4 regions of the Kosakonia cowanii JCM 10956 genome follow, and region 3 is predicted to be linked to each of the others. Evidence: predicted binding sites of a transcription regulator. Region 3 holds the regulator's gene; each other region holds the start of a gene.

Region 1 (7,525 bases), 500 kb from region 3:
AACCGTATGGCGTCAGGCTAACAAATATAAAGTTCCGCGCATCGCGTTCGTTAACAAAATGGACCGTATGGGCGCTAACTTCCTGAAAGTTGTTGATCAGATCAAAACCCGTCTGGGCGCGAACCCGGTTCCGCTGCAGCTGGCAATTGGCGCTGAAGAAGGTTTCACCGGTGTTGTTGACCTGGTGAAAATGAAAGCGATCAACTGGAACGATGCTGACCAGGGCGTTACCTTCGTTTACGAAGATATCCCGGCTGAGATGCAGGACCTGGCTGACGAATGGCACCAGAACCTGATCGAATCTGCGGCGGAAGCTTCAGAAGAGCTGATGGAGAAATACCTGGGTGGTGAAGACCTGACTGAAGAAGAGATCAAAACTGCTCTTCGTCAGCGTGTTCTGAACAACGAAATCATCCTGGTAACCTGTGGTTCTGCGTTTAAGAACAAAGGCGTTCAGGCGATGCTGGATGCGGTAATTGATTACCTGCCGTCCCCGACTGACGTTCCTGCGATCAACGGTATGCTGGACGATGGTAAAGATACCCCGGCTGAGCGTCACGCAAGCGACGAAGAGCCGTTCTCTGCACTGGCGTTCAAAATCGCAACTGACCCGTTCGTTGGTAACCTGACCTTCTTCCGCGTTTACTCCGGTGTGGTTAACTCTGGTGATACCGTACTGAACTCCGTGAAATCTGCACGTGAGCGTTTCGGTCGTATCGTTCAGATGCACGCTAACAAACGTGAAGAGATCAAAGAAGTTCGCGCGGGCGATATCGCTGCAGCGATCGGTCTGAAAGACGTGATCACCGGTGACACCCTGTGTGATCCGGACAACCCGATCATTCTGGAGCGTATGGAATTCCCGGAGCCGGTAATCTCCATCGCTGTAGAACCGAAAACCAAAGCTGACCAGGAAAAAATGGGTCTGGCTCTGGGCCGTCTGGCTAAAGAAGACCCGTCTTTCCGCGTATGGACTGACGAAGAATCTAACCAGACCATCATCGCTGGTATGGGCGAACTGCACCTCGACATCATCGTTGACCGTATGAAGCGTGAGTTCAACGTTGAAGCTAACGTGGGTAAACCTCAGGTTGCTTACCGCGAAGCGATTCGCGCGAAAGTTACCGATATCGAAGGTAAACACGCTAAGCAGTCTGGTGGTCGCGGTCAGTACGGTCATGTTGTTATCGACATGTACCCGCTGGAGCCGGGCTCTAACCCGAAAGGTTACGAGTTCATCAACGACATCAAAGGTGGTGTAATTCCTGGCGAATACATCCCTGCCGTTGATAAAGGCATCCAGGAGCAGCTGAAGTCTGGTCCGCTGGCTGGTTACCCGGTAGTTGACTTGGGCGTGCGTCTGCACTTCGGTTCTTACCACGACGTTGACTCCTCTGAACTGGCGTTTAAACTGGCTGCGTCTATTGCCTTTAAAGATGGCTTTAAGAAAGCGAAACCAGTTCTGCTTGAGCCGATCATGAAGGTTGAAGTAGAGACTCCGGAAGAGAACACCGGTGACGTTATCGGTGACTTGAGCCGTCGTCGCGGCATGCTGCGCGGTCAGGAATCTGAAGTTACTGGCGTTAAGATCCACGCTGAAGTTCCGCTGTCTGAAATGTTCGGATATGCAACTCAGCTGCGTTCTCTGACCAAAGGTCGTGCATCATATACCATGGAATTCCTGAAGTATGATGATGCGCCGAACAACGTTGCTCAGGCCGTAATTGAAGCCCGTGGTAAATAAGCCGCAGGGTTAAAACCAAAGTCCCGTGCTCTCTCCATTGAGGGAGAGCACTATAGTAAGGAATAAAGCCGTGTCTAAAGAAAAATTTGAACGTACAAAACCGCACGTCAACGTCGGCACAATCGGCCACGTTGACCATGGTAAAACTACTCTGACCGCTGCAATCACTACCGTACTGGCTAAGACCTACGGCGGTGCTGCTCGCGCATTCGACCAGATCGATAACGCGCCGGAAGAAAAAGCTCGTGGTATCACCATCAACACCTCTCACGTTGAATATGACACCCCGACTCGCCACTACGCGCACGTAGACTGCCCGGGCCACGCCGACTATGTTAAAAACATGATCACCGGTGCTGCGCAGATGGACGGCGCGATCCTGGTTGTTGCTGCGACTGACGGCCCGATGCCGCAGACCCGTGAGCACATCCTGCTGGGTCGTCAGGTAGGCGTTCCGTTCATCATCGTGTTCCTGAACAAATGTGACATGGTTGATGACGAAGAGCTGCTGGAACTGGTTGAGATGGAAGTGCGTGAGCTGCTGTCTCAGTACGACTTCCCGGGCGACGACACCCCGATCGTTCGCGGTTCCGCGCTGAAAGCGCTGGAAGGCGAAGCTGAGTGGGAAGAGAAAATCATCGAGCTGGCTGGCTACCTGGATTCCTACATCCCGGAACCAGAGCGCGCGATTGACAAGCCGTTCCTGCTGCCGATCGAAGACGTATTCTCCATCTCCGGTCGTGGTACCGTTGTTACCGGTCGTGTAGAGCGCGGTATCATCAAAGTTGGTGAAGAAGTTGAAATCGTTGGTATCAAAGACACCGCGAAATCTACCTGTACCGGCGTTGAAATGTTCCGCAAACTGCTGGACGAAGGCCGTGCTGGTGAGAACGTTGGTGTTCTGCTGCGTGGTATCAAACGTGAAGAAATCGAACGTGGTCAGGTACTGGCTAAGCCGGGTTCCATCAAGCCGCACACCAAATTCGAATCTGAAGTGTACATCCTGTCCAAAGATGAAGGCGGTCGTCACACTCCGTTCTTCAAAGGCTACCGTCCGCAGTTCTACTTCCGTACAACTGACGTGACTGGCACCATCGAACTGCCGGAAGGCGTTGAAATGGTAATGCCGGGCGACAACATCAAAATGGTTGTTACCCTGATTCACCCGATCGCGATGGACGATGGTCTGCGTTTCGCAATCCGTGAAGGCGGCCGTACCGTTGGCGCGGGCGTTGTAGCAAAAGTTCTGAGCTAATTCGTTAGCTTTGAATTTGAAAGAGGGCACTTCGGTGCCCTTTTTGCTGCCTGCTATTCAGCCATCCTTCCATTACAGCCGTTCACACTTTTCTGCAAAATCCGGTACCGCTGTCCTGTTGTAATCATAACCATTCTCATTTACACTTTGCGCATTAAGTGAACGGGAGTGATCCATGTACGTTTGTTTGTGTAATGGTGTAAGTGATAAAAAAATCCGCCAGGCTGTGCGCCAGTTTCACCCTCAATCATTCCAGCAGCTCCGCAAGTTTGTTCCGGTAGGAAATCAGTGTGGTAAATGCATTCGTGCTGCTCGCGAGATAATGCAGGATGAGTTGACCCAGATGCCGGAATACAAAGAGATTGCCTGAGGCTCTATCTTTTTTTTGACATCCCTGTAGCCCCATCTACGCTTCAATGAGTGGAAGCGGAGGGACTACATAATGAAAGGTGATGTTAAAATCATAAATTATCTCAATAAATTATTGGGAAATGAGCTTGTCGCAATCAATCAGTACTTTCTCCATGCGAGAATGTTCAAGAACTGGGGGCTGACCCGCCTCAATGATGTTGAATACCACGAGTCCATCGATGAAATGAAGCACGCCGATTTGTACATCGAGCGTATTCTGTTTCTCGAAGGAATCCCGAACTTGCAGGATCTTGGCAAACTCGGCATTGGTGAAGACGTTGAAGAGATGCTGCAATCAGACCTGCGTCTGGAGCTGGAAGGTGCGAGAGATCTGCGTGAAGCGATCGCCTACGCTGACAGCATCCATGACTATGTCAGCCGCGATATGATGATCAAAATTCTTGCCGACGAAGAGCACCACATTGACTGGCTGGAAACCGAACTGGATCTGATCGCTAAACTTGGTATGCAGAATTACCTTCAGTCGCAGATTAAAGTCGAAGGTTAAAACCGTATTAGCGTGGGGTAACCCACCACGAAACCCGCTGCCGCGAGGAAGGGTCCAAACGACAGCGGGTTTTTTATTACCTGCAAATTACGGTGGCGGCAAAGAGTGAAAGCCACTGCGCAGCAGCCAAAGAGGGCTGCATAAAATACAAGAGCAGGCAAAACAGGCCAGCCGTGCCACGCGCCGAGTGCGGCAAGATACTTCACATCGCCATAGCCCAACCCTTCACGTCCACGCAATAATCGATATCCCCAGTATATAGCTGCAAAACTTGCATAACCCGCCATTGCCCCGACGACAGCATCTGCCAAAAAATCAGGGCGTGATAAACAGTGCCAGAGCAAGCCCGTCCAGAGAAGAGGGCAGGTGTAGCGATCCGGAAGCATCTTTGAGCGCAGGTCACTCCTGACAAGTAGAAGGTTTAATACGACATAGATAATGAGAAAAAACATGGCGTCCCTGCCTTAAGCTTTACCAATCCGCTGGCAAGAGTGCTTCATACGAATGAACAAGGGAAGGGGAGGGTGAGCAGAGTGCGAGCTGATTTCCAGAGATTCTATGCATGATAAAAAGGGCGACACTCTCTTTGCGAGCCAGCACGCACCGCTGTTTAATTTCTAAACTGGACTTGCGTCCGCGCCAGATTTACGTATAATGCGCGGGCTTGTCGTAATTGACGGCTGGTTCGATCTGAACCATAGCGACGATGTTTGCCGCTAACAATGCTCCCAATCGGGGAGCTACGTAAGAACGATTACACTCCCCCATCAATCGTAATGGGTGTGAGGAGTAATTATTTTCGTCTATAAATAATTGGAGCTCTGGTCTCATGCAGAACCAAAGAATCCGTATCCGCTTGAAAGCGTTTGATCATCGTCTGATCGATCAATCAACCGCCGAAATCGTCGAAACTGCGAAGCGCACTGGTGCGCAAGTACGTGGTCCGATCCCGCTGCCGACCCGCAAAGAGCGCTTTACCGTTCTGATCTCTCCGCACGTCAACAAAGATGCGCGCGATCAGTACGAAATCCGCACTCATAAGCGTCTGGTTGACATCGTTGAGCCAACCGAGAAAACCGTTGATGCTCTGATGCGTCTGGATCTGGCTGCCGGTGTAGACGTGCAGATCAGCCTGGGTTGATCAGGTCATCGAGCGATTGAGAGGTTGAAACAATGATTGGTTTAGTCGGTAAAAAAGTGGGCATGACCCGCATCTTCACTGAAGATGGCGTTTCTATCCCAGTAACCGTAATCGAAGTTGAAGCAAACCGCGTTACTCAGGTTAAAGATCTGGCTAACGATGGCTACCGCGCTATCCAGGTTACCACCGGTGCTAAAAAAGCTAACCGCGTAACCAAGCCGGAAGCGGGTCACTTCGCTAAAGCTGGCGTAGAAGCTGGCCGTGGTCTGTGGGAATTCCGTCTGGCTGACGGTGAAGAGTTCTCCGTAGGTCAGGACATTAGCGTTGAGCTGTTTGCTGAAGTTAAAAAAGTTGACGTAACTGGCACCTCTAAAGGTAAAGGTTTCGCAGGTACCGTTAAGCGCTGGAACTTCCGTACCCAGGACGCTACTCACGGTAACTCCCTGTCCCACCGCGTTCCGGGTTCTATCGGTCAGAACCAGACTCCGGGCAAAGTGTTCAAGGGCAAGAAAATGGCAGGTCAGCTGGGTAATGAGCGCGTAACCGTTCAGAGCCTGGACGTAGTACGTGTTGACGCTGAGCGCAACCTGCTGCTGGTTAAAGGTGCTGTCCCGGGTGCAACCGGTAGCGACCTGATCGTTAAACCAGCTGTGAAGGCGTGAGGAGATAGCAATGGAATTAGTATTGAAAGACGCGCAGAGCGCGCTGACTGTTTCCGAAACTACCTTCGGTCGTGACTTCAACGAAGCGCTGGTACACCAGGTTGTTGTTGCTTATGCAGCTGGTGCTCGTCAGGGTACTCGTGCTCAGAAGACCCGTGCTGAAGTAACTGGTTCCGGTAAAAAACCGTGGCGCCAGAAAGGCACCGGCCGTGCGCGTTCAGGTTCTGTTAAGAGCCCGATCTGGCGTTCTGGTGGCGTGACCTTCGCTGCACGTCCGCAGGACCACAGTCAAAAAGTTAACAAAAAGATGTACCGCGGCGCGCTGAAAAGCATCCTGTCCGAACTGGTACGTCAGGATCGTCTGATCGTTGTCGAGCAGTTCTCTCTGGAAGCGCCGAAAACTAAGCTGCTTGCTCAGAAACTGAAAGACATGGCTCTGGAAGATGTGCTGATCATCACCGGTGAGCTGGACGAGAACCTGTTCCTGGCCGCACGTAACCTGCACAAGGTTGACGTACGCGATGCGACTGGTATCGACCCGGTTAGCCTGATCGCCTTCGACAAAGTCGTAATGACTGCTGATGCTGTTAAGCAAGTTGAGGAGATGCTGGCATGATTCGTGAAGAACGTCTGCTGAAGGTGCTGCGCGCACCGCACGTTTCTGAAAAAGCGTCTACTGCGATGGAAAAAACCAATACCATCGTTCTCAAAGTTGCAAAAGACGCGACCAAAGCAGAAATCAAAGCTGCTGTGCAGAAACTGTTTGAAGTCGAAGTCGAAGTCGTTAACACCCTGGTAGTTAAAGGGAAAGTTAAACGTCACGGACAGCGTATCGGTCGTCGTAGCGACTGGAAAAAAGCTTACGTCACCCTTAAAGAAGGCCAGAATCTGGACTTCGTTGGCGGCGCTGAGTAAGTCGGAGGAGTAATACAATGGCAGTTGTTAAATGTAAACCGACATCTCCGGGTCGTCGCCACGTAGTTAAAGTGGTTAACCCTGAGCTGCACAAGGGCAAACCTTTTGCTCCGTTGCTGGAAAAAAACAGCAAATCCGGTGGTCGTAACAACAATGGCCGTATCACCACTCGTCATATCGGTGGTGGCCACAAGCAGGCTTACCGTATTGTTGACTTTAAACGCAACAAAGATGGTATCCCGGCAGTTGTTGAACGTCTTGAGTACGATCCGAACCGTTCCGCGAACATCGCGCTGGTTCTGTACAAAGACGGTGAGCGCCGTTACATCCTGGCCCCGAAAGGCCTGAAAGCTGGCGACCAGATTCAGTCTGGCGTTGATGCTGCAATCAAAGCAGGCAACACCCTGCCGATGCGCAATATCCCGGTTGGTTCTACCGTTCATAACGTAGAAATGAAACCAGGTAAAGGCGGTCAGCTGGCACGTTCCGCTGGTACTTACGTTCAGATCGTTGCTCGCGATGGTGCTTATGTCACCCTGCGTCTGCGCTCTGGTGAAATGCGTAAAGTAGAAGCAGACTGCCGCGCGACTCTGGGCGAAGTTGGCAATGCTGAGCATATGCTGCGCGTTCTGGGTAAAGCAGGTGCTGCACGCTGGCGTGGTATTCGCCCTACCGTTCGCGGTACTGCGATGAACCCGGTCGACCACCCACACGGTGGTGGTGAAGGTCGTAACTTTGGTAAGCACCCGGTAACTCCGTGGGGCGTTCAGACCAAAGGTAAGAAGACCCGCAGCAACAAGCGTACTGATAAATTCATCGTACGTCGCCGTAGCAAATAATTTTAGAGGATAAGCCATGCCACGTTCTCTCAAGAAAGGTCCTTTTATTG
Region 2 (7,525 bases), 1.1 Mb from region 3:
CTCTCAGCGCTGCTGGTGACCCGCTCCGAGCAGGGGATGACGCTGCTGCAGCCGGGCAAAGCGCCGCTGCATATGCCGACCCAGGCGCAGGAAGTGTATGACGTGACGGGCGCAGGCGACACGGTGATTGGCGTGCTGGCGGCAACGCTTGCGGCGGGTAATTCGCTGGAAGAAGCCTGCTTCTTTGCCAATGCTGCCGCCGGTGTGGTGGTTGGTAAACTCGGCACCTCAACCGTTTCGCCGATCGAGCTGGAGAATGCCGTGCGCGGTCGTGCGGAAACCGGCTTCGGTGTGATGAGCGAAGAGGAGCTGAAAGTGGCCGTTGCCGCCGCGCGTAAACGCGGTGAAAAAGTGGTGATGACCAACGGCGTCTTCGACATCCTCCACGCCGGGCATGTCTCTTACCTGGCGAACGCGCGCAAGCTCGGCGACCGCCTGATTGTTGCCGTCAACAGCGATGCTTCCACCAAACGCCTGAAAGGCGAAACGCGTCCGGTCAACCCGCTTGAGCAGCGCATGATTGTGCTGAGCGCGCTGGAAGCCGTGGACTGGGTGGTGTCGTTTGAAGAGGATACGCCGCAGCGTCTGATTGCCGGCGTTCTGCCGGATAAGCTGGTGAAAGGCGGGGATTATAAACCGGATCAAATCGCTGGCAGCGAAGAGGTGTGGGCGAACGGCGGTGAAGTGCTGGTGCTCAACTTCGAAGATGGTTGCTCGACGACGAATATCATCAAAAAGATCCAGAAAAACAGCCAGTAAGCGGCTGTTAACTCTGTAAAGCAGAACGGGCCTTGCGGCCCGTTTTTTATTACGGCGTATCGTCCACAGGCGGGATCGCCGGTGCCGGTTTTATCTCCGTCACCTCGGAGGCCACAACAGGCGCAGGAGCCGGTTGCGCGCTGGCAGCGGTGGAACCGCGGTTTTCCAGATCGTTCAGACGCTGCTCCAGCAGCGCCAGCTTTTCGCGGGTGCGCAGCAGAACCTGCGTCTGCACATCGAACTCTTCCCGGCTGACCAAATCAAGGCGGGTTAACTGCCCCTGCAAGGCCTGGCGAATCTTCTTCTCAACGTCTTCGCCAAGCTCACGGATCCCTTTCGGCATGGATTCGTGAACCTGTCGTGCAATCTGTTCAATTTTCTTCGGATCAATCATTTTCGGTTCCCTGCTCGGATGGGCTCAGCTAATTATTGTAGTGTGATAACCGCAGGTGATAAACCAGAATTGTTTGAAGCTTATGCATTGCCCGCCGTTATCATTGGCGTTATAGTTATCGCGCTTATTCTCAGGGCGGGGCGAAATTCCCCACCGGCGGTAAATCAGCGTACGCTGAAAGCCCGCGAGCGCTTCAGACTTCGGTTTGAAGGTCAGCAGATCCGGTGTAATTCCGGGGCCGACGGTTAAAGTCCGGATGGGAGAGAGTAACGATTCTGCCGGGCAAAGGTGCCCGCTCGCGTTATTTTTGGTCGTTTAATGACACTCCTAAGACTGCCCTGATTCTGGTAACCATAATCTTATTGAGGTCTTTTACCATGAATCAGACGCTACTTTCCTCTTTTGGCACCGCTTTCGATCGCGTTGAACAGGCGCTTGCCGCCCTGCGCGAAGGGCGTGGTGTGATGGTTCTCGATGATGAGAGCCGTGAGAACGAAGGCGATATGATCTTCGCCGCCGAAACCATGACCGTTGAGCAGATGGCGCTCACTATCCGTCACGGTAGCGGCATTGTTTGCCTCTGCCTGACCGACGAGCGTCGTAAACAGCTCGACCTGCCGATGATGGTGGAGAATAACACCAGCGCCTTCGGCACCGGTTTTACCGTCACCATCGAAGCGGCACACGGCGTTACCACCGGCGTTTCCGCCGCTGACCGCCTGACCACCGTGCGTGCTGCGATTGCTGACGATGCCAAACCGTCCGACCTGCACCGTCCTGGCCACGTCTTCCCGCTGCGCGCGCAGAAGGGCGGCGTATTGACCCGCGGCGGCCACACCGAAGCAACCATCGACTTAGTGTCGCTGGCGGGCTTTAAACCGGCCGGCGTACTGTGCGAATTAACCAATGATGATGGCTCAATGGCGCGCGCGCCGGAGTGCATCGCCTTTGCGAAGCAGCACAATATGGCTGTCGTAACGATTGAAGACCTGGTGGCTTATCGCCAGGATCTGGAGCGCAAAGCCAGCTAACGGCGAGCGTTCAGCAGAGAAAATCCGATGCCAGCGGCGTCGGATTTTTTTTTGCCTGCGCCAGGTCAAAGTTTGGTGTGCTTACAGGAGTTCCGCATTGCTATTAACCCTTCCTACTTATAAAGTGGTAGTCGCTGTGGCACGGAAATGCTGCGGCTAACCTATTATTTTTTCGAAGGTTTATTTGCGGAGGCGCCGTGTTTATTTCCTGGTATTGGTTACTGCTCGTGGTAGTGCTGGTGGTTGGTTATGTTCACGCCCTAAGACGCCGTTATAAGGCCTGCCGCCACGAGCGCGATGCCGTTTACGAGGGCTATCAGCGCGCGCAGGCGGAGCTGAAAAGATTTCAGCGCGCAGGCCAGACCAAATAGCGCAGCCGTTAACCGCCGAAGCCCATCGCCTGCAGGGCGACCAGGCTTAAGCCCATCACCGACATGCCGCACAGCACGCCGTAGCTTGGGTTGTTGTTGGGATCGATCTCCTTCGCCAGCGGCATTAACTCATCCACCGACAGTGCGACCATAATCCCCGCGACCGCCGCCATAATCGCTGCCATCACTATCGGCGAGACCAGGCTGCCGAGAATCAGCCACGCCAGCACGCCGCCCAGAATCTCCGCTAAGCCGGAAATACCGGCCCACATCACCGCGCTGCGCTTTGAACCCGTCGCCGCGTAGACCGGGCCTGCGACCGCCAGTCCTTCAGGAATATTGTGTAAAGCCACGGCAAAAGCGATGCCGAAGCCCAGCTCCAGATCGTTGCTGGCGGTGACATAAGTGGCGATCCCCTCCGGGAAGTTGTGCAAACTGATACCGAGGGTCAGCAGAATAGCGGTACGGCGGATGCCGCGCGGCAGCGCCTCCTGCGAACCCTGCATTAAATCCTGCGCATGGGCATGGGGCAGCAGGCGATCCAGCGCGAAGTAGCCGAGCAACCCCACGACAAACATGCCGTAACCGAGCATTGGCGGCATACTTTCGGTTGCCAGCGCGGCGGGTAGCATCTCCATTAACGAGATAAGCAGCATGATCCCGGCGGCAAAGCCGAGCGAAAACGCCAGTACGCGGTTGGAAGGTTTCTGGCCGATAACGCCCAGAATGGCGCCAATAAACGTGGCGGCGCCCGCCAGGATGGTCAGAATCAACGGGACTGACATACATCGCTCCTTTATGATAATCATTCTCATTAATTTAAGTTTTCGCCCGCGGAAAAGCGAGGCAGCCACGGCACTTTTACGTATTCCTTACATTCAAAATTACTGACGATCTTCATCATGCTTATCTGAGTTCATCGCCCTGAGAAAAAGCGTAACCTGCTTTCATCATATTGGCATCTTCTGTAAGGATATCCTCATGTCTGCACCTCGTATGCCCGCGCTGTTTCTGGGGCACGGCAACCCAATGAATGCGCTGCAGGATAATGTTTATACCCGCGCCTGGGGGAAACTGGGCGATACCTTGCCGCGTCCGAAAGCGATTGTGGCGATCTCCGCGCACTGGTTTACGCGCGGCACTGGCGTAACGGCGATGGAGACACCGCAAACGATCCATGATTTCGGCGGTTTCCCGCAGGCGCTGCACGACGTGCATTACCCCGCGCCCGGTTCGCCCGCGCTGGCACAGCGGCTGGTGGATCTGCTCTCACCGCTGCCGGTGACGCTGGATCATGAGGCCTGGGGCTTCGATCATGGCTCCTGGGGGGTGCTGATCAAGATGTACCCCAATGCGGATATTCCCATGGTGCAGCTCAGTATCGACAGCACCAAACCGGCGGCGTGGCATATGGAGATGGGGCGCAAACTCGCCGCGCTGCGCGATGAAGGGGTGATGATTGTCGCCAGCGGCAACGTGGTGCACAACCTGCGCACGGCGCGCTGGCACGGTGACACCACGCCTTTTCCGTGGGCAGTCGGCTTCAACGATTTTGTGAAGCAGAATCTGACGTGGCAGGGGCCGGTTGAGCAGCATCCGCTGGTCAACTACCTCGAACATGATAGCGGTTCGCTCGCCAATCCAACGCCGGAACACTTCCTGCCGCTGCTCTATGTGCTTGGCGCATGGGATGGCAACGAGCCGTTGTCGATTCCCGTTGAGGGGATGGAGATGGCTTCCATCAGCATGTTGTCGGTGCAGGTGGGGTAAAAACGATGGCGCGCAATGCGCCATTTTTTTTGCGCCAGGATCGCGGAAACCGGAGAAAGATCGCAAAAAAACGCCGCTGAACCGGGGTTTTTATGAAAATAAAAAGATCTGTTCTGCAAAAATGAAACGCTGTGCTGAATTTGGTGTTTTTTTGTGAACCCCATCGTCGCGCAAATTCTCACCAGTAACTACTCTTCTGATTGTCCTGTTCTCATACCCATAACCACTCTCGACTCCCAGCCACGTGCTTTCTGCTCGCGGCAGTTTTGACTGTGCCAAAAATTAAACCTCTGGAGATCCGGCAATATGAACGCTGCACAACGTTTTCTGACTCTTTCGATCGGTTCCGCTCTGCTCTTTATGTCGCATACCGCGCTCGCACAAACGTTTCGCGCCGCCGATGTCCACCCGGCGGATTACCCCAATGTCGTGGCGGTAAAACATATGGGCGAGAAATTAAGTAAAGCTACCGATGGCCGGCTGGAAATTAAAACCTTTCCCGGCGGCGTATTAGGCGATGAGAAACAGGTGATTGAGCAGGCGCAAATCGGCGCTATCGATATCATTCGCGTCTCGATGACGCCAGTGGCGGCGATATTGCCGGAGATTAACGTTTTCACGCTGCCCTATATCTTTCGCGATGAAGATCATATGCACAAAGTGCTCGACGGCATGATTGGCCAGGAGATTGGCAACCGGCTCTCTGCGAGCAGCAAATCGCGGCTAATTTTCCTCGGCTGGATGGATGCCGGCACGCGCAATCTCATCACCAAAGCGCCAGTTACTAAAGCTGAAGATTTAAAAGGGATGAAAATCCGCGTGCAGGGCAGCCCGATTGCCCTTGATACCCTGAAAGCGATGGGGGCGAACTCGGTGGCGATGGGCGTGAGCGAAGTTTTCAGCGGCATGCAGACCGGGGTGATTGACGGCACGGAGAACAACCCGCCGACCTTTGTGGCGCACAACTATTTGCCGGTGGTGAAGAACTATACCTGGAGCAAACACTTCATTATTCCCGAGCTGTTTCTCTTCTCAAAAGCCAAGTGGGACAAGCTAAAAAAAGAGGATCAGGAGTTGATCCTTAAGCTGGCGAAAGAGGCGCAGGCGGAGCAGCGCGAGCTGTGGAAAGCCTATAACGAGAAGTCGCTGCAGGCGATGAAAGCGGGCGGCGTGCAGTTCCACGATATCGACACCAAAGCCTTCTACGATGCCACGCAGTCGGTACGCGATAAGTACGGCAATGCGCACCAGGATCTGATTAAGCGTATTCAGGACGTGCAGTAAGCTGGCCGGGCAGGTTCGCCTGCCCGTTTGTGACTTCTACCGGGAAAACCGTTATGGCAGAACGCTATTCGTTGTTAATGGATATTCTCTATCGCCTCTCTATGTGGGTGGCCGGTCTTGCGCTGTTGGTGATGGTGGCGATTATCCCCGTGGGGATTTTCGCCCGCTATGTGATGAACAGCGCGCTCTCCTGGCCGGAGCCGGTGGCGATCATCTGTATGGTGACCTTTACCTTTATCGGCGCTGCTGTGAGCTACCGTGCCGGATCGCATATCGCCGTCACCATGATGACCGACCGTTTAAGCGAGCCGCTGCGTAAGGTCTGTTTCCTGCTGGCGGATCTGATGCTGATGGCGATCAGCCTCTTTATCCTCTGGTACAGCGCGACGCTGTGCGCCGAATTGTGGGAGCAGCCGGTGGCAGAGTTCCCGCTCTTTACCGCCGGAGAGAGCTATTTACCGCTGCCGATAGGCTCTGCGATCACCCTTCTGTTTATTGTCGAGAAGATGCTTTTTGGCGCGCAGTACCACCGTCCGGTGGTGATGCTCGGCTCGTCGAGCTGACTCCGGTAAGGAACCTTTATGGATGCATTTATTCTGGTCTTTACGCTCGCCATTATGTTGGCGATTGGCGTGCCGGTCGCCTATGCGGTCGGCATCAGCGCGGTACTCGGCGCGTGGTATATCGATATTCCGCTGGAAGCGGTGATGATCCAGCTGACCAACGGCGTGAATAAATTCTCACTGCTGGCGATCCCGTTTTTTATTCTGGCCGGGGCGATTATGGCGGAGGGCGGCATTGCCCGCAGGCTGGTCAACTTTGCCTATATCTTTGTCGGCTTTATCCGCGGCGGCCTGTCGCTGGTTAATATCGTCGCTTCGACCTTTTTCGGTGCCATTTCGGGATCGTCGGTGGCAGATACCGCCTCGATTGGCTCGGTGATGATCCCGGAGATGGATAAAAAGGGTTACCCGCGCGATTTCGCTGCCGCCGTCACCGCCAGCGGATCGGTGCAGGCGATCCTCACGCCGCCCAGCCACAACTCGGTGATCTACTCGCTGGCAACGGGCGGTACTGTCTCCATCGCGGCGCTGTTTATCGCCGGGATTTTGCCGGGCCTGCTGCTCAGTTTTACCCTGATGGTGATGTGCGTGGTCTTTGCCCATAAGCGCGGCTATCCGAAAGGGGAGCGCGTGCCGTTTCGCCAGGCGTTAAAGATCTTTGCCGATACGCTGTGGGGGCTGATGACGGTAGTGATCATCATGGGCGGCATCCTCTCCGGGATCTTCACCGCCACCGAATCAGCGGCGATCGCCTGTCTGTGGGCCTTTTTCGTCACCATGTTTATCTATCGTGACTACAAATGGTCCGAGCTGCCGAAGCTGATGTACCGCACGGTGAAAACCGTCACTATCGTGATGATCCTGATTGGCTTTGCCTCGGCTTTTGGCGCGGTGATGACCTATATGCAGTTGCCGGGCCGCATCACCGAGGCGTTTACCCAGCTCTCTGACAACAAGTATGTAATTCTGATGTGCATTAACATCATGCTGCTGCTGCTCGGCACGCTGATGGATATGGCACCGCTGATCCTGATCCTGACGCCGGTACTGCTGCCGGTGACCAATGCGCTGGGCATTGATCCGGTACACTTCGGTATGATCATGCTGGTCAACCTGGGGATTGGGTTGATTACGCCGCCGGTGGGATCGGTGCTGTTTGTCGCCAGCGCGGTGAGTAAACAGAAGATCGAACAAGTGGTAAAGGCGATGCTGCCTTTCTACGCCATCCTGTTCGTGGTGCTGATGCTGGTGACCTATATTCCGGCCATCTCGCTCTTCCTGCCGAAGCTGTTTGGCGTGATGTAAGCTGAGCCTGAGAGAATAAAAAACCCGGCGCTGATGGCCGGGTTTCTA
Region 3 (7,525 bases):
CTTTAATCCTCATTTAATTCTGTGCACTTCGTCATACTCCGTTATTTTCGCTTAAAAACACATTGATAATTCGCAAGGCGAAAAATAGGCTTTGTGCAGTTGTTTATTTAGGGAATATCCATAACGGCTTCCTGTTGTTAATTTTTATCGCCGCCGCGGCGGGGATTTTTACATTTAAAAGGAATCAATGTATGCGTGCGTTTGCAGATAAACGGAGTACGCTTTCGCTGGCTATTGCCGCAGTAACCGCCATGTCAGGCCTGGCGCTTCCCGCGCAGGCGCAGGCAGGCGGTTTTATTGATGACTCCACGCTGGCCGGTGGGGTCTATTACTGGCAGCGTGAGCGCGACCGTAAGGATATTCTCGATAATAAATATAAAACGAACCTCTCTCACGCCACGTGGAATGCGAATCTGGATTTCCAGTCAGGCTTTGCAGCAGATATTTTTGGCCTGGATATCGCTGCTTTCACGGCAATCGAAATGGCGGAAAATGGCGATAGCGCTCACCCAAATGAAATTGCTTTCTCCGCCAGTAATAAAGCCTATAAAGAGCGCTGGTCCGGCGACAAGAGCGGAGTCAGCCTCTATAAAGCCGCAGCAAAATTCAAATATGGCGCTCTCTGGGCGCGAGCAGGTTATATTCAGCCCACCGGGCAGACGCTATTAGCGCCGCACTGGAATTTTATGCCGGGCACTTATCAGGGTGCGGAAGCGGGCATTAATAACGATTATGGCGATGCCGGCGCGCTGAGCGTCTCCTATATGTGGGCCAATGGATATAAAGCGCCGTGGCATATCGAAATGGATAAGTTCTGGCAAAACGACAGACAGCGCCGGGTCGATTATCTCCATTCGCTCGGTGCAAAATATGACTTCAAAAACAATCTGGTGCTGGAAGCTGCATTTGGCCAGGCGCAGGGCTATGTCGATCAGTATTTTGCAAAAGCCAGCTACCAGCTTGATGTGGCGAACCAACCGCTCAGCACCAGTTATCAGTTTTATGGTGCCCGCGACAAAGTCCGCGATCGCGGCATTAACGATCTTTACGACGGCACCGCCTGGCTACAGGCACTAACCTTCGGTTACACGGTCGGGCCACTCGCGCTGCGCCTCGAAGGAACATGGGTAAAAGCAGAAGGCCAGCAGGGCTACTTTTTGCAACGCATGACGCCAACCTACGCCTCTTCCAATGGCCGTCTCGATATCTGGTGGGATAACCGCTCCGACTTCAATGCCAACGGCGAAAAAGCGCTCTTCCTGGGGGCGATGTACGATCTGGCGAGCTGCAACTTGCCCGGCTGGCAAATCGGCGCCTCTTACGCCTACGCGTGGGGCGCGAAACCTGCCGAAATGACCGTGCCGGATGCGTGGTACTACGCCGATTATCGTCTGAAAGAGTCCGCTTACAGCCTGGATGCCATCTATACCTTGCAAGAGGGGCGCGCCAAAGGGACGATGTTTAAGCTGCACTTTACCCAGTATGACAACCACTCTGCTATCCCGAGCTATGCCGGTGGTTACGGCAACATTTTCCAGGATGAGCGAGACGTGAAATTGATGGTCATCGCACCGTTTACCCTTTTCTAAGTCATTTGTTGCCGGACATTGGCAACCTTAAGGAACAGAGCATGCATACAGCACGTTTAAGCCTGCTGGCGGGCGCCATCACAGCGCTGCTCAGCAGCGGCGCGGCACTGGCAAGCCAGAGCACGGTTGACGCCATCAGCCAGTTCAATCTGAACTACGCCATAAAAGATAACTTTGCCGCCCAGCATGGCGTTGATTGTGCGAAGCTCGGCGCTGACTGGGCCTCCTGCAACAAAGCGGTGATCACGCTGACCAACAAAGGCGAGGCGGTGACCGATAACGCATGGGCGATCTACTTCCACAGCATTCGTCCCATCCTGCAAGTCGCGAACCCGCAGTTCAAAGTGACCCATATTATGGGCGACCTGCATAAGCTTGAGCCTACGGAGCAATTTAGTGGTTTTCCGGCGAAGCACTCCGTTGAGATCCCGATTATTAATGAGTACTGGCAACTCTTTATTACCGACGTGCTGCCGCGCTGGTATGTCACAGGAGAGGAGGCAACGCCAAAAACCATCGCCAATACCAATACGGAAGATCTTGCCCAGTTCGTCACGCCGCTTGGCGAGCACTGGAAGCGGATGCCGGAGGATAAAATATCCTGATGACCGCTGAAGCGCGCTTTGCGCAAAACAGCGATATCAAAACAATTAACCTCGCCTCGCTGCGCGGGCAGATTGTGCCAACGCCGCGCGAGGGTAAAATCTACGGTCGGGATATCGATCTCAGCCAGGGAGTGAAGTTTGACCTCTCAGCGCTGATGCCTGATGCGCAAAACGCCATCAAAGGGCGCTTCGCCATGCTCGGCGTGGAAGAGGGGAGTTATCCGCTACGTACCGAGATTGCCCGTAAAGCGTTCAGGGGGGACGAGGCGATCAACGGTGCCTATCAGCTGCGTATCAATGATAAAGAGGCGGTGGTGACCGGTTTTGATCAGAGCGGCGTGTTCTATGGCCTGCAATCTCTGCTTTCGCTTCTCCCCGCGCAGGGGCCGATGACGCTCCCCGCTCTGACGGCGAAAGATGCGCCGCGCTTCGACTATCGCGGTATTCATCTGGATGTCGGGCGTAATTTCCACAGCAAAGCGGCGGTGTTGCGCCTGCTGGATCAGATGGCGGCTTACAAGCTGAATAAATTCCACTTCCATCTGACGGACGATGAAGGGTGGCGCATTGAAATTCCGGGGCTGCCGGAGCTGACTGAGATTGGCAGCCAGCGCTGCCACGATCTGAGCGAGAAGCAGTGCCTGCTGCCGCAGCTGGGCTCGGGTCCGGATCGTGATAACAACGGCAGCGGGTACTTTACCCGCGCCGACTACATCGAGATCCTCAAATACGCCAAAGCGCGACACATTGAGGTGATCCCGGAGATCGACATGCCTGCCCATGCGCGCGCGGCGGTGATCTCAATGGAAGCACGTTACGAACGCCTGATAAAAGAGGGTAAGGATGAGAGCGAGGCGAGCCGCTATCGGCTGCTCGATCCGACCGATACCTCTGTTACCGCTGGCGTACAATTCTACGATCGCACCGGCTACCTCAATCCGTGCCTGGACTCCTCGCGCAACTTTGTCGATAAGGTGATGGGCGAAATCCTGCAGATGCACAGAGAAGCGGGTCTGCCGCTGCGCACCTGGCACTTTGGCGGCGATGAAGCAAAAAATATCTACCTGGGCGCTGGTTATACGGATGTGAACAATCCGCAGCCGGGTAAAGGCATCATCGATCAGAGCAAGCAAGATAAGCCTTGGGCGAAATCCGAGGCCTGCCAGGCGATGATCAAAGCCGGGAAAGTGAGCGATGTTGAACACCTCTCCAGCTACTTTGGCGCAGAGGTAAGCAAGCTGGTTAAGGCGCACGGCATCGATGTGATGCAGGCGTGGCAGGATGGGCTGAAAGATGCCAAAGACGCTTCTGTGTTTGCCACCCAACATGTGAATGTCAACTTCTGGGATGCGCTCTACTGGGGTGGTTTCGATTCCGTCAACGATTGGGCGAATAAGGGCTTCCGCGTGGTGGTCTCCAACCCGGACTACGTCTATCTCGACTTCCCGAGTGAAGTTCACCCTGATGAGAGCGGTTACTACTGGGGGACGCGTTTCAGCGATGAGCGCAAAATCTTCAGCTTCGCGCCGGACAACATGCCGCAAAATGCGGAAACCTCGGTTGACCGTGATGGCAACGCGTTCAGCGCTAAATCAGACAAGCCGTGGCCAGGCGCCTACGGGCTTTCCGCCGAGTTGTGGAGCGAAGTGGTGCGCACGGATGAGCAGATGGAGTATATGATCTATCCGCGTCTGGTCGCCGTCGCTGAGCGGGCATGGCATCGCGCAAGCTGGGAGCTGGATTATCAGGCAGGCCGCGAATACAAAGGCGGCGAGACGCAGTGGGTCGATCAGAAAGCGCTTACGGCTGACTGGCAGCGTTTTGCCAATCTGTTAGGGCATCGCGAGCTGGCGAAGCTGGATAAAGCCGGCATCCATTATCGTCTGCCGGTGCCAGGGGCGCGAATTGTTGACGGTGTGCTGGAGGTCAACATCCGCTTCCCGGGGCTGGTGGTGGAGTACTCCCTCGATCGCGGCAAAACGTGGCAACGCTACGAAGCGGAATCCCGTCCACAGATTAAAGGAGAAATTCAGGTGCGCACCGTAAGCCCGGACGGCAGGCGCGTCAGCCGTGTTGACACGCTGAAAGCTTGATCGCTTTCCACCCTGAGCGGCGTAACCTTCTAACGCGCCGCTCAGCCGACAGGCATAAAAAAAGCCAACCTGACGGTTGGCTTTTAACATTCAGAAGAACTTATTTTGCGTCGTGCGCGTGTTCATCTTCGCGGCAGTCGCCTTCGGCGCAGTGGCCGTAAAGGTAGAGACTGTGGTTCGTCAGGCGGATACCGTGTTTAGCGGCGATTTCGCGCTGGCGCAATTCGATGGAATCATCACTGAATTCGATGACTTTACCGCAGTCGAGGCAGATAAGGTGATCGTGGTGATGCTGCTGCGTCAGTTCAAAAACGGACTTGCCGCCTTCGAAGTTGTGACGGGTGACAATCCCGGCGTCATCAAACTGGTTCAGCACGCGGTACACCGTTGCCAGACCAATCTCTTCACCCATGTCGATCAGACGCTTATAAAGATCTTCCGCACTGACATGATGGTTATCCGGCTCCTGAAGCACTTCCAGAATTTTTAAACGTGGAAGCGTGACTTTCAGGCCGGCCTTCTTTAATGCGGTATTGTTGTCAGTCATGCGGAATCTGTCCTGTTGCTATACGATTCACTTCCTTCTCGGAAGTTATAAGGAATGCACCCGGGCGAATGCGTATCATTATAGAACTGCCATGTATAAATGAAAACTGCAAGCCCTCAAGTAAAGTAAGCTTTTAAAACGTGGTATCGCCGACAACTCCCGGTCGAGCGTAACGCGTTAAGCAGGGCTTATTGTACAGGGATGAATAGGAAAGTTAAAAAAATGTAGCAATTATTTCGATTGCTTTTACCTATTGATACGGCGCAACCAGCAGATTGCGCCATAAAAATCAGGCGTTCAGGATTTCATCCAGATGCAGCTCTTCAGAAACCTGCTTCACCCACTTCTGTACGCGCTCGGCAGTCAGTTCTGGCTGGCGGTCTTCGTCAATCGCCAGACCAACAAAGTGGTCGTCATCCGCCAGGCCTTTTGAAGCTTCGAAATGGTAACCGGCAGTCGGCCAGTGACCCACAATGGTCGCGCCGCGCGGTTCGATAATATCGCGAATAGTGCCCAGCGCATCACAGAAGTACTCAGCATAATCTTCCTGGTCGCCGCAGCCGAAAAGTGCTACTAATTTACCATTAAAATCAATCTCTTCCAGCGTCGGGAAGAAGTCATCCCAGTCGCACTGCGCTTCACCGTAATACCAAGTCGGAATGCCGAGCAACAGGATGTCATATCCTTCGATATCTTCCTTACTGCTCTTGGCAATGTCATGAACATCGGCGACGTCTTTACCAAGCTGGCTCTGGATCATTTTGGCGATGTTTTCGGTGTTGCCGGTGTCGCTGCCGAAGAAAATGCCTGTAATTGCCATGAGTAAAATAACCTCTTGAATCTTAATGAGTATAGGGGGAGCGCTAAGCCCACAGATAAGGGCAATCATAGCAGAACAGAGAAGAACGCGGAAACAGCTATTGCCGCGGACTGCACTGTATGCCACATGAAAAGGGGAATTTGACGATGATTCAGAAGAATCGCTATCCGCGCAGGGCTTTAAGCTGCGCCAGCAGCATCTCTTCGATAAGTTCGCTGCGGCTTATCTCGCGCGCCTCGGCCAGCTCATTTAAGGCTTCCACCGCTTCCGCATTCAGTTTCAGTTCGACGCGCTTAAGCCCGCGAACTTTATCGCGTTTGAGCTGGTTGCGTTTATTAATGCGCAACTGTTCATCGCGCGAGAGCGGGTTGGTCTTCGGCCGTCCCGGGCGACGCTCATTCGCGAAGAGATCTAGTGTCGTACGGTCCGTTTGTTCTTTAGCCATGATATGAATACTACGGGAAAACACGCAATCGGGCCGCTGCCCGGGCTGAATAGCGCGCCATCATACATCACCAACATCGGCACGCCAACGACCGGGCGCGTTGAAACGACCGGTCGCCGCCTTTTTAATCAGTTGGCCTTACTCTGCCAGGTAACGGCGAATGGCACGCAGCACCGCGTCAGGTTTTTCTGCATGCACCCAGTGCCCGGCACCGGCAATGACATACGCCCGCGCCTGGGGAAATTGCGCCAGCAGCGCATCGCGGTAGGCATCGGTGACATAAGAGGAGTTGCCACCGCAGACGAAGAGGGCAGGCTTATCCCACGCCGGGATTTTCTCCCAGCCCACTATATTGGCATATTGATCCCACAGCACCGGCACGTTAAAACGCCACTCACCGTCGACGAAGGATTTCAGTAAAAACTGAACCACGCCCTCTTCATCAAGCTGCTCGCGCATCAGCGCCGCCGCCTGCTGGCGCGACGAAACATTTGCCTCGCTAACGGCGTTGATGGCGGCAAAGATCTCATCGTGACGGCGCACCTTATAATCCACGGGCGCCATATCAATCGCCACCAGATGGTCGATGCGTTCCGGTGCCAGTGAAGTTAGCGCCATCACCGCTTTGCCGCCCATTGAGTGGCCGATAAAGGTCGCTTTTTCAATCTGATGAGCATCCAGCGTATCAAGCAGATCCTGCGCCATCGCTGGGTAGTTCATCTCCGGTGAGCGGGGCGACACGCCGTGGTTACGCATATCCACTTGCAGTACATCGTGATCCTGTACCAGGTCACGGGCGAGCACGCCGAGGTTATCGAGGCTGCCGAAAAGGCCGTGAACCAGCACAATCGGGGAATTGTTGTGCGGATGTTGTGCAGTTTGCGCGCGCGTGTTCAATTTCATGGCAAAGTTCTTTTTTTCACTCCAACGGGTTAGGTTATTATGGTGAACATTCTGCCGCCCGGCTGCAAGGCTAAGCATTACTCTGAGTTTTGCCGCCATCCTGGGGTGTACCTATCCGCTGTTGGGATTTCACTTTATAATCCCAATACTTGTATTCAGATTTTATATAGCACTGGATTAAGATGAAAACGATTGAAGTTGATGATGAGCTCTACAGTTACATTGCCAGCCATACTAAGCACATTGGCGAGAGCGCATCCGAGATTTTACGGCGTATGCTCAAGTTCTCCGCCGCATCATCGTCTCCCTCTGCAGCGCCCGCCGCGCCGGTGAAAGAGACACGCGCTGCCAGCGTTGTCGAAGAGGTGAAACCGGCCAACACGACCCGGGATAAAGTCCGCGCGGTTCGCGAGCTTCTGCTCTCCGACGAATACGCCGAGCAGAAAAAAGCGGTTAATCGCTTTCTGCTAATCCTGTCTACACTCTATTCACTCGATGACAAAGGGTTTACGGAATCCACTGA
Region 4 (7,525 bases), 110 kb from region 3:
CGATAACCATCAGCAGGCAACTGGCCACTAAACGGCGGGAGGGAGCGATCATAAGCCGCCTCCGCGCGCGCGGCGCACCAGCAGGATCAGCATCGGCGCGCCGATAAAGGCGCTCACGACCGAAACGCGCAGCTCGCCCGGCACGATCACACGGCCAATGATATCGGCAAACAGCAGCAGAGCAGGGGTGGCAATTAACGTGACAGGAAGCGACCAGCGGTGATCGGCCCCAACCAGCCCGCGCGCCAGGTGGGGCATCATCAGACCGATAAAGGCGATTGGGCCGACGACCGCCGTGGCGCTGCCGCAGAGCACGGTTATCGCCAGTAAACCCAGCAACTGGGTGCGCGCCACTTTGCTGCCGAGCGCCGTCGCCGTATCGCTGCCGAGGCTCAGGCTGTTAAGTGCGCGGCTCAACATCAAGGCGACGCCCGCCGCCAGCAGCACCGGGATCAGCACCACGCGCAGGGTTGCCAGCGTACGAATATCAAGGGAACCGGCCTGCCAGAAACGCAGCTGATCGTAGACATCAGCATTGAGCAGCGAAATGCCGCTGGAGAGTCCGTCGAGCACGGCGGTGAGCGCCACGCCCGCGAGTGTTAAGCGCACCGGGCTAAGCTGCCCACCGCCCTGGCTGCCGGTAAACGCCACCAGCAGCGAGGCGGCGAATGCGCCGCAAAAGGCGAACAGCAGCTGCTCCGTTGGCGTGGTCGCGCCCAGCAGCGCGGCGCCGAGCACAATGGCGAAACTGGCGCCCGCATTGACGCCTAAAAGGCCCGGGTCAGCCAGCGGGTTGCGCGTCAGGGTTTGCATCAGCGCACCGGCAAGGCCAAGCGCGCCGCCGGCGAGTAAGCCTGCCAGCGTGCGCGGCAGGCGCGCATCGCGAATGATGGTGCAATCTGCGCTGTGGCAAGCGCCAAAAAGGGCGTCGGAGATGACCGCGGCAGGCATCGGTTTTGCGCCAATAAACAGGCTCAGTGCCGCAGCAAATATAAGCAGTATCAATAGCCCGACGAGAACCAATACGCGCGCCGGGGAAGCAGAAAACGACATAAAAATCCCAATTTTGATAATGATAGTAATTATCGTTATCGATCCTGTTTTGTTATGTTACCATGCGCAGCCTGAGATTGGACACAGAAAGTATGGAATACAAGGTCTTGTAATGAAGCAACACTCCTGGCTGCTGAATCTCAGCCTGCTGCGGACACATCCGGCTTATCGCGTCGTTTTCCTCGCGCGTTTTATCTCAATTTTATCGCTGGGCTTACTGGGCGTGGCAGTACCGGTGCAGATCCAGGCGATGACCCACTCCAGCTGGCAGGTCGGGCTTGCCGTGACGCTGACCGGCGGCGCAATGTTTGTCGGCCTGATGCTCGGCGGCGTACTGGCGGATCGCTTTGAACGTAAAAAGCTGATTCTGCTGGCGCGATCCACCTGCGGTATCGGCTTTATTGGCCTCTTTCTCAATGCACTGTTACCCGCGCCGTTGCTGTCGGCGATCTATCTGCTTGGCGTGTGGGATGGCTTTTTCGGCGCGCTTGGCGTGACGGCGCTGCTGGCGGCAACGCCTGCGCTGGTCGGGCGGGAAAACCTGATGCAGGCGGGGGCGATCACCATGCTCACCGTGCGCATCGGTTCGGTGATTTCGCCGATGGTTGGCGGCCTGCTGCTGGCCTCTGGCGGCGTGGCGTGGAACTACGGTCTGGCGGCGGCGGGCACCTTTATCACCCTGCTGCCACTGCTGACGCTGCCTGCGCTCCCACCGCCGCCGCAACCGCGCGAACACCCGCTTAAATCTCTTGCCGCTGCGCTGCACTTTCTGCTGCGTAACCCGTTAGTTGGCGGCATTGCGCTGCTCGGCGGCCTGCTGACGATGGCCAGCGCCGTGCGCGTGCTCTACCCGGCACTGGCGATGAGCTGGCAGATGTCGGCGGCGGAGATTGGCGTGCTTTATGCTGCACTGCCGCTCGGCGCAGCCATCGGCGCCTTGACCAGCGGCAGGCTGGCGCACAGCGAGCGGCCCGGCATCATCATGTTGCTGACCAGCGTCGGCGCGTTTATCGCCATTGCGCTCTTTAGCCTGATGCCCGTCTGGCCGCTCGGCGTGCTCTTTCTCGCGCTCTGCGGCTGGCTGACGGCGGTGAGTTCACTGCTGCAATACACCCTGTTGCAAACCCAGACCCCGGAAGCGATGCTCGGGCGCATTAACGGCTTATGGACGGCGCAAAACGTCACCGGCGACGCCATCGGTGCGGCGCTGCTGGGCGCAATGGGATCGATGCTGACGCCCGCCGCCTCGGCGAGCTTCAGCGGGCTGGCGTTAGCGATAGTGGGATTAGTGCTGGTTCTCATCCTCGGCGAACTACGCCGTTTCCGACAGGTTCAGTCCGGCGCATAAAATTCTCCGGTGGCGTTAGCGTCACCGGAGCTTCAGCGTTACGGCGATCTGATCACCCCCCTTGACTGCAAACGGGATGCCTTCACAGGCCGGATAAGTCACGACCCTTATCCGGCAATACCGAGGTTTTTGTAGGCCGGATAAGCGCCAGCGCCATCCGGCAATAAGGCTTGCGGCAAACCCTCAGCCAAACAGCGTAGACAAGCGCTGCAACACGCGGGTTGCGCTGTAGTAATCAAGCCGGAAGGTCTCGGCACCCAGCGCATAAACCCGCTTATTGCGTACTGCGGGAAGATGCGCCAGCAGCGGATTAGCGCTCAGGGCGTCGGCCTCTTTTTGATCGCCGGCGAACAGGAACAGCGCTTCGCCATTCAGCCCGGCGGCGAGGTTTTCACCGCCGAGTTGCACGATGTCATGGCGTTTACCCTGGCTCTGGCTCGCCTGCAGTCCCGCCGGCAGCGGCGCGAGGGTAAAACCGAGCTGTTGCATTAACTGGCCCTGCGCGGAGTCGCGAGTCCAGAGATTCGCGCTGTGCGCGGCGGGCGTATAAACCAGCGCGCTCACCGGCTGCGGCGGCAGTTTCATGTGCGTTTTTGCCGCCGCCAGCTGCTGGTTGAACTCAGTGATACGCGCGGCGGCCTGCTGCTCGTGGCCGGTGATTTCGCCAAGCTGGGTAAGCAGCGCCTGCCAGCTCTTATCGTCGTAATTGATGATTAGCGTCGGCGCGATCGTCGAGAGCTGATCGTAGAGCGCCAGCGCCGAGTCGCCGCCGGTGGCGCTGATCAAAATCAGATCCGGCATCTGCGCGGCAACCGCTTCGGCATTCGCTTCGCCGATGTAGAGACGCGCAACGTTGCGCTGTTTGGCAATCTCGCCCCACTGGCGCAAAAAGCCCTGACCGTCGGCAAAACGGTTATTTGGCGTCGTTGCGCCGCTGGCGACCACTGGCGCATCAATCGCCAGCAGCGAGCCGGTGAGGGTAACGCTCGTGGAAACAATGCGCTGCGGCGCGCTGGCAAGCTGATGCACGCCGCGGCTGTCGGTCACCTGGCGCGGCCAGTCGGCGGCGCAGGCTGAGTTAAGTCCTAAAACGAAAACGCCCACTAACAGAGCGTGTTTACGACACCAGCTAAGAAAATTCACAACGTGAGTCCTGTTTCTGTTGAAGTTAATGCTTCTCATTTTCATCGTTGAGCGTCATGGATGCAAGTTGTGGCAGTGCGAGAGGAGATTCTGCTGTTGACATCACCGGCAATAACTTTTTATCTTACTGCACCAAACAAAAATGATAATCATTCTTAATACATTTATCATTGCCGGAGGATGATATGGATACGTCATTGGCTGAAGAGATCCAGCTGTCTGCAACGACACTGGCCGCCGATCAATTTTTCTTTATGTCGCCGTACCGCAGTTTCACCACGTCGGGGTGTGTTGCGCGTTTCTCAGAGCCGGCAGTGGGAGGTGATGCGCCAGACAGCGCCTTCCAGCGAAAACTGGCGCAGGCGTTTGCCGATGCCAGAGCGCAGGGCATCGCGCGGCCGATTATGGTCGGCGCTATCCCGTTTGATACCACGCAGCCTTCGGCGCTCTTTATCCCTCAACGCTGGCAGAGCTTCTCCCGCCCGGAAAAACAGCGCGCTGCACGCTACTTCAACAGCGGCGCGATGCCGAATGTGAAGGCGCAAACAGCGGTGCCCGAGCAGGATCTGTTTATGGAGATGGTGGCGAATGCCTCCGCGCGCACCGCAACGCCGGAAGTGGACAAAGTGGTGCTCTCACGCCTGATTGAGATCGCAACTGACCGCCCGGTCGACAGCGGCGTGCTGCTTGAGCGCTTAATTGCGCAGAACCCCGCCAGTTTCAACTTCCACGTTCCGCTGCCCGATGGCGGCGCGCTGCTGGGCGCCAGCCCCGAGCTGCTGCTGCGTAAAGAGGGCGATCACTTCAGCTCTCTGCCGCTGGCCGGTTCGGCGCGCCGTCAGCCTGATGACATGCTCGATCGCGAAGCGGGCAACAAACTGCTGGCCTCAGAAAAAGATCGCCATGAACACGAGCTGGTGACTCAGGCGATGAAAAAAGTGCTGCAACCGCGCAGCCGCATGCTGACGCTGCCGTCGTCGCCGCAGCTGGTGAATACGCCGACGCTGTGGCACCTGGCAACGCCGATTGAGGGCACGGCAAAAGAGGGTGAAAACGCCCTGACGCTCGCCTGCCTGCTCCATCCAACACCCGCGCTGAGCGGCTTCCCGCACCAGGTTGCGAAGAAAATAATCGCCGAGCTTGAGCCGTTTAACCGCGAACTCTTCGGCGGCATTGTCGGCTGGTGCGATGCGGAAGGAAACGGCGAGTGGGTGGTTACCATCCGCTGCGCGCGCATCCGCGACAACAACGTCCGCCTGTTTGCCGGAGCCGGGATTGTCCCCGCCTCGTCGCCGCTCGCTGAATGGCGCGAAACCGGCGTCAAATTGACCACCATGTTGAATGCCTTCGGTTTGCATTAAGGAGCCACAGTGACCATTCCTTTTAGCCGCTGGCCGCAAGAGTTTGCCCGTCGTTACCGTGAAAAGGGCTACTGGCAGGATCTGCCGCTGAGCGATATTTTGACCCGCCACGCTGCCAGCGAAGCCGTTGCGGTAATCGACGGCGATCGCGCGTTAAGCTACAGCCAGCTGCATGCCGCCTCGGACAACCTCGCCTGCGCATTACAGTCGATGGGCATTGCGCGCGGTGATACCGCGCTGGTGCAACTGGGCAATGTCGCCGAGTTTTACATCACCTTTTTCGCCCTGCTGAAAATCGGCGTCGCGCCGGTGAACGCGCTCTTCAGCCATCAGCGCAGCGAGCTCAACGCTTACGCGGCGCAAATCAAACCTGCGCTGCTGATTGCCGATCGCGCCCACGGGCTGTTTGCCGATGACGCTTTCCTCCGCGCGCTGGAAAACGATCACCCGTCGCTGCGCGCCATTATGCTGCGCGGCGAGTCGCTGGAGCAGGCGATTGCCCGCCCGGCGGATAATGTTACCGCTACGCCAACTCCGGCGGATGAGGTGGCTTTCTTCCAGCTCTCCGGCGGCAGCACTGGTACGCCGAAGCTGATCCCGCGCACGCACAATGACTATCTCTACAGCATTGTGCGCAGTAATGAGATTTGCCATTTCACGGCGCAAACCCGCTACCTCTGCGCCTTACCGGCGGCGCACAACTACCCGTTAAGTTCGCCCGGCGCGCTCGGCGTCTTCCTCGCCGGTGGCTCTGTGGTGCTGGCGAGCGACCCGAGCGCCACGCTCTGTTTCCCGCTGATTGAAAAACACCGGGTTAACGTCACCGCGCTGGTGCCCCCGGCGGTCAGCCTCTGGTTACAGGCGATAGCCGAGTGGGGCAGCAATGCTCAGCTTGCCTCGCTGAAACTGCTGCAAGTGGGCGGCGCGCGGCTCTCCGCAACGCTGGCGGCGCGTATTCCGGCGGAGATTGGCTGTCAGCTCCAGCAGGTGTTCGGCATGGCAGAAGGGCTGGTGAACTACACCCGCCTCGACGATCCGCTGGAGCGCATCATCAACACCCAGGGGCGGCCGATGTCGCCGGATGATGAAGTGTGGGTCGCCGATGAGAACGGCAACCCGCTGCCCGCAGGGGAGACCGGACGCCTGATGACGCGCGGCCCCTATACCTTCCGCGGCTACTTCAACAGCCCGCAGCACAACGCCAGCGCCTTTGATGCTGAGGGCTTCTACTGCTCGGGCGATCTCATCGCCATTGATGAGCAGGGCTACATCACCGTGCAGGGACGGGAAAAAGATCAGATCAACCGCGGCGGCGAGAAGATTGCCGCCGAGGAGATTGAAAACCTGCTGCTGCGCCATGAAGCGGTGATCCACGCCGCGCTTGTGAGCATGGAGGACAGCCTGCTTGGCGAGAAGAGCTGTGCGTATCTGGTGGTGAAAACCCCGCTGCGCGCGGTGGCGATCCGCCGCTTCTTGCGCGAGCAGGGCGTGGCGGAGTTTAAGCTGCCGGATCGCGTCGAGTGCCTTGAAGCGCTGCCGCTGACGCCGGTAGGAAAAGTTGACAAGAAACAGTTACGCCAGTGGGTAGCACAACGCACCCCGGCGTAAAGGAGAGAAGATGGCAATCCCAAAACTACAGGGCTACGCGCTGCCCGCAGCGGCTGATATCCCGGACAATAAAGTGAACTGGTCGTTTGAGCCCGCCCGTGCGGCGCTGTTGATCCATGATATGCAGGACTATTTTGTTAATTTCTGGGGCGATAACTGTCCGATGATGCAGCAAGTGGTGGCGAACATCGCCGCGCTGCGTCACTTCTGCAAACAGCACAATATTCCGGTCTACTACACCGCGCAGCCGAAAGAGCAGAGCGATGAAGATCGCGCGTTGCTGAACGACATGTGGGGGCCGGGCCTGACCCGCTCGCCGGAGCAGCAGCAGATCGTCAGCGAACTGGCACCGGACGAGGCCGACACCGTGCTGGTGAAGTGGCGCTACAGCGCGTTTCACCGCTCGCCGCTGGAGCAGATGCTGAAAGAGACCGGCCGCAACCAGCTGCTGATCACCGGCGTCTATTCGCATATCGGCTGTATGACCACCGCCACCGACGCCTTTATGCGCGATATCAAGCCGTTTATGGTGGCCGATGCGCTTGCGGATTTCAGCCGCGAAGAGCACTTAATGTCGCTCAACTATGTCGCCGGGCGTTCCGGCCGCGTGGTGCTGACGCAAGAGCTGCTGCCGCTACCGGCAAGTAAAGCGGCACTGCGCGAAATCATCCTGCCGTTGCTGGATGAGTCTGACGAGCCGCTGGATGACGAAAACCTGATTGATTACGGCCTCGATTCGGTGCGCATGATGGCGCTCGCCGCCCGCTGGCGCAAAGTGCATGGCGATATCGATTTTGTCATGCTGGCGAAAAAACCAACCATCGATGCCTGGTGGGCGCTGCTCGCGCGCGGGGTGCAGTGATGGCGAGCCTCGATTTCAGCGGACGCAGCGTCTGGGTGAGCGGGGCAGGGAAGGGGATCGGCTATGCCACCGCGCTCGCCTTCGTTGAGGCGGGCGCACAGGTGACCGGCTTCGATCTCGCCTTTAACGGCGAGCACTATCCGTTTGCCT

Evidence for each region. The regulator Fur, encoded in region 3, represses iron uptake genes when iron is present. The targets are predictions, from matches to a motif close to ATAATAATGAGAACNACTATCAA.
Region 1: bfd (bacterioferritin-associated ferredoxin) is a predicted target of Fur. The motif match lies at 3,117-3,139, and genes of this name have one in related genera.
Region 2: zupT (zinc transporter ZupT) is a predicted target of Fur. The motif match lies at 3,354-3,376, and genes of this name have one in related genera.
Region 4: fepB (Fe2+-enterobactin ABC transporter substrate-binding protein) is a predicted target of Fur. The motif match lies at 3,681-3,703, and genes of this name have one in related genera.

Annotation. Positions count from the first base shown of each region.
Region 1 covers NZ_CP019445.1:2,104,262-2,111,786, forward strand. The annotation lists gene fusA (elongation factor G) at 1-1,744, shown strand, start outside; gene tuf (elongation factor Tu) at 1,815-2,999, shown strand; gene bfd (bacterioferritin-associated ferredoxin) at 3,175-3,369, shown strand; gene bfr (bacterioferritin) at 3,442-3,918, shown strand; gene BWI95_RS09790 (prepilin peptidase) at 3,915-4,370, opposite strand; gene rpsJ (30S ribosomal protein S10) at 4,748-5,059, shown strand; gene rplC (50S ribosomal protein L3) at 5,092-5,721, shown strand; gene rplD (50S ribosomal protein L4) at 5,732-6,337, shown strand; gene rplW (50S ribosomal protein L23) at 6,334-6,636, shown strand; gene rplB (50S ribosomal protein L2) at 6,654-7,475, shown strand; gene rpsS (30S ribosomal protein S19) at 7,492-7,525, shown strand, end outside.
Region 2 covers NZ_CP019445.1:1,471,663-1,479,187, reverse strand. The annotation lists gene hldE (bifunctional D-glycero-beta-D-manno-heptose-7-phosphate kinase/D-glycero-beta-D-manno-heptose 1-phosphate adenylyltransferase HldE) at 1-759, shown strand, start outside; gene ubiK (ubiquinone biosynthesis accessory factor UbiK) at 809-1,153, opposite strand; FMN riboswitch at 1,276-1,425, shown strand; gene ribB (3,4-dihydroxy-2-butanone-4-phosphate synthase) at 1,531-2,184, shown strand; gene BWI95_RS06805 (hypothetical protein) at 2,382-2,555, shown strand; gene zupT (zinc transporter ZupT) at 2,564-3,340, opposite strand; gene ygiD (4,5-DOPA-extradiol-dioxygenase) at 3,537-4,325, shown strand; gene BWI95_RS06790 (TRAP transporter substrate-binding protein) at 4,632-5,609, shown strand; gene BWI95_RS06785 (TRAP transporter small permease) at 5,663-6,172, shown strand; gene BWI95_RS06780 (TRAP transporter large permease) at 6,191-7,477, shown strand.
Region 3 covers NZ_CP019445.1:2,605,211-2,612,735, forward strand. The annotation lists gene chiP (chitoporin ChiP) at 192-1,589, shown strand; partial or broken gene BWI95_RS12265 (beta-N-acetylhexosaminidase) at 1,631-4,287, shown strand; gene fur (ferric iron uptake transcriptional regulator) at 4,388-4,834, opposite strand; gene fldA (flavodoxin FldA) at 5,124-5,654, opposite strand; gene ybfE (LexA regulated protein) at 5,818-6,099, opposite strand; gene ybfF (esterase) at 6,238-7,002, opposite strand; gene seqA (replication initiation negative regulator SeqA) at 7,185-7,525, shown strand, end outside.
Region 4 covers NZ_CP019445.1:2,498,130-2,505,654, forward strand. The annotation lists gene fepG (iron-enterobactin ABC transporter permease) at 1-52, opposite strand, end outside; gene fepD (Fe(3+)-siderophore ABC transporter permease) at 49-1,053, opposite strand; gene entS (enterobactin transporter EntS) at 1,166-2,401, shown strand; gene fepB (Fe2+-enterobactin ABC transporter substrate-binding protein) at 2,585-3,544, opposite strand; gene entC (isochorismate synthase EntC) at 3,730-4,905, shown strand; gene entE ((2,3-dihydroxybenzoyl)adenylate synthase EntE) at 4,915-6,513, shown strand; gene BWI95_RS11755 (isochorismatase) at 6,524-7,375, shown strand; gene entA (2,3-dihydro-2,3-dihydroxybenzoate dehydrogenase EntA) at 7,375-7,525, shown strand, end outside.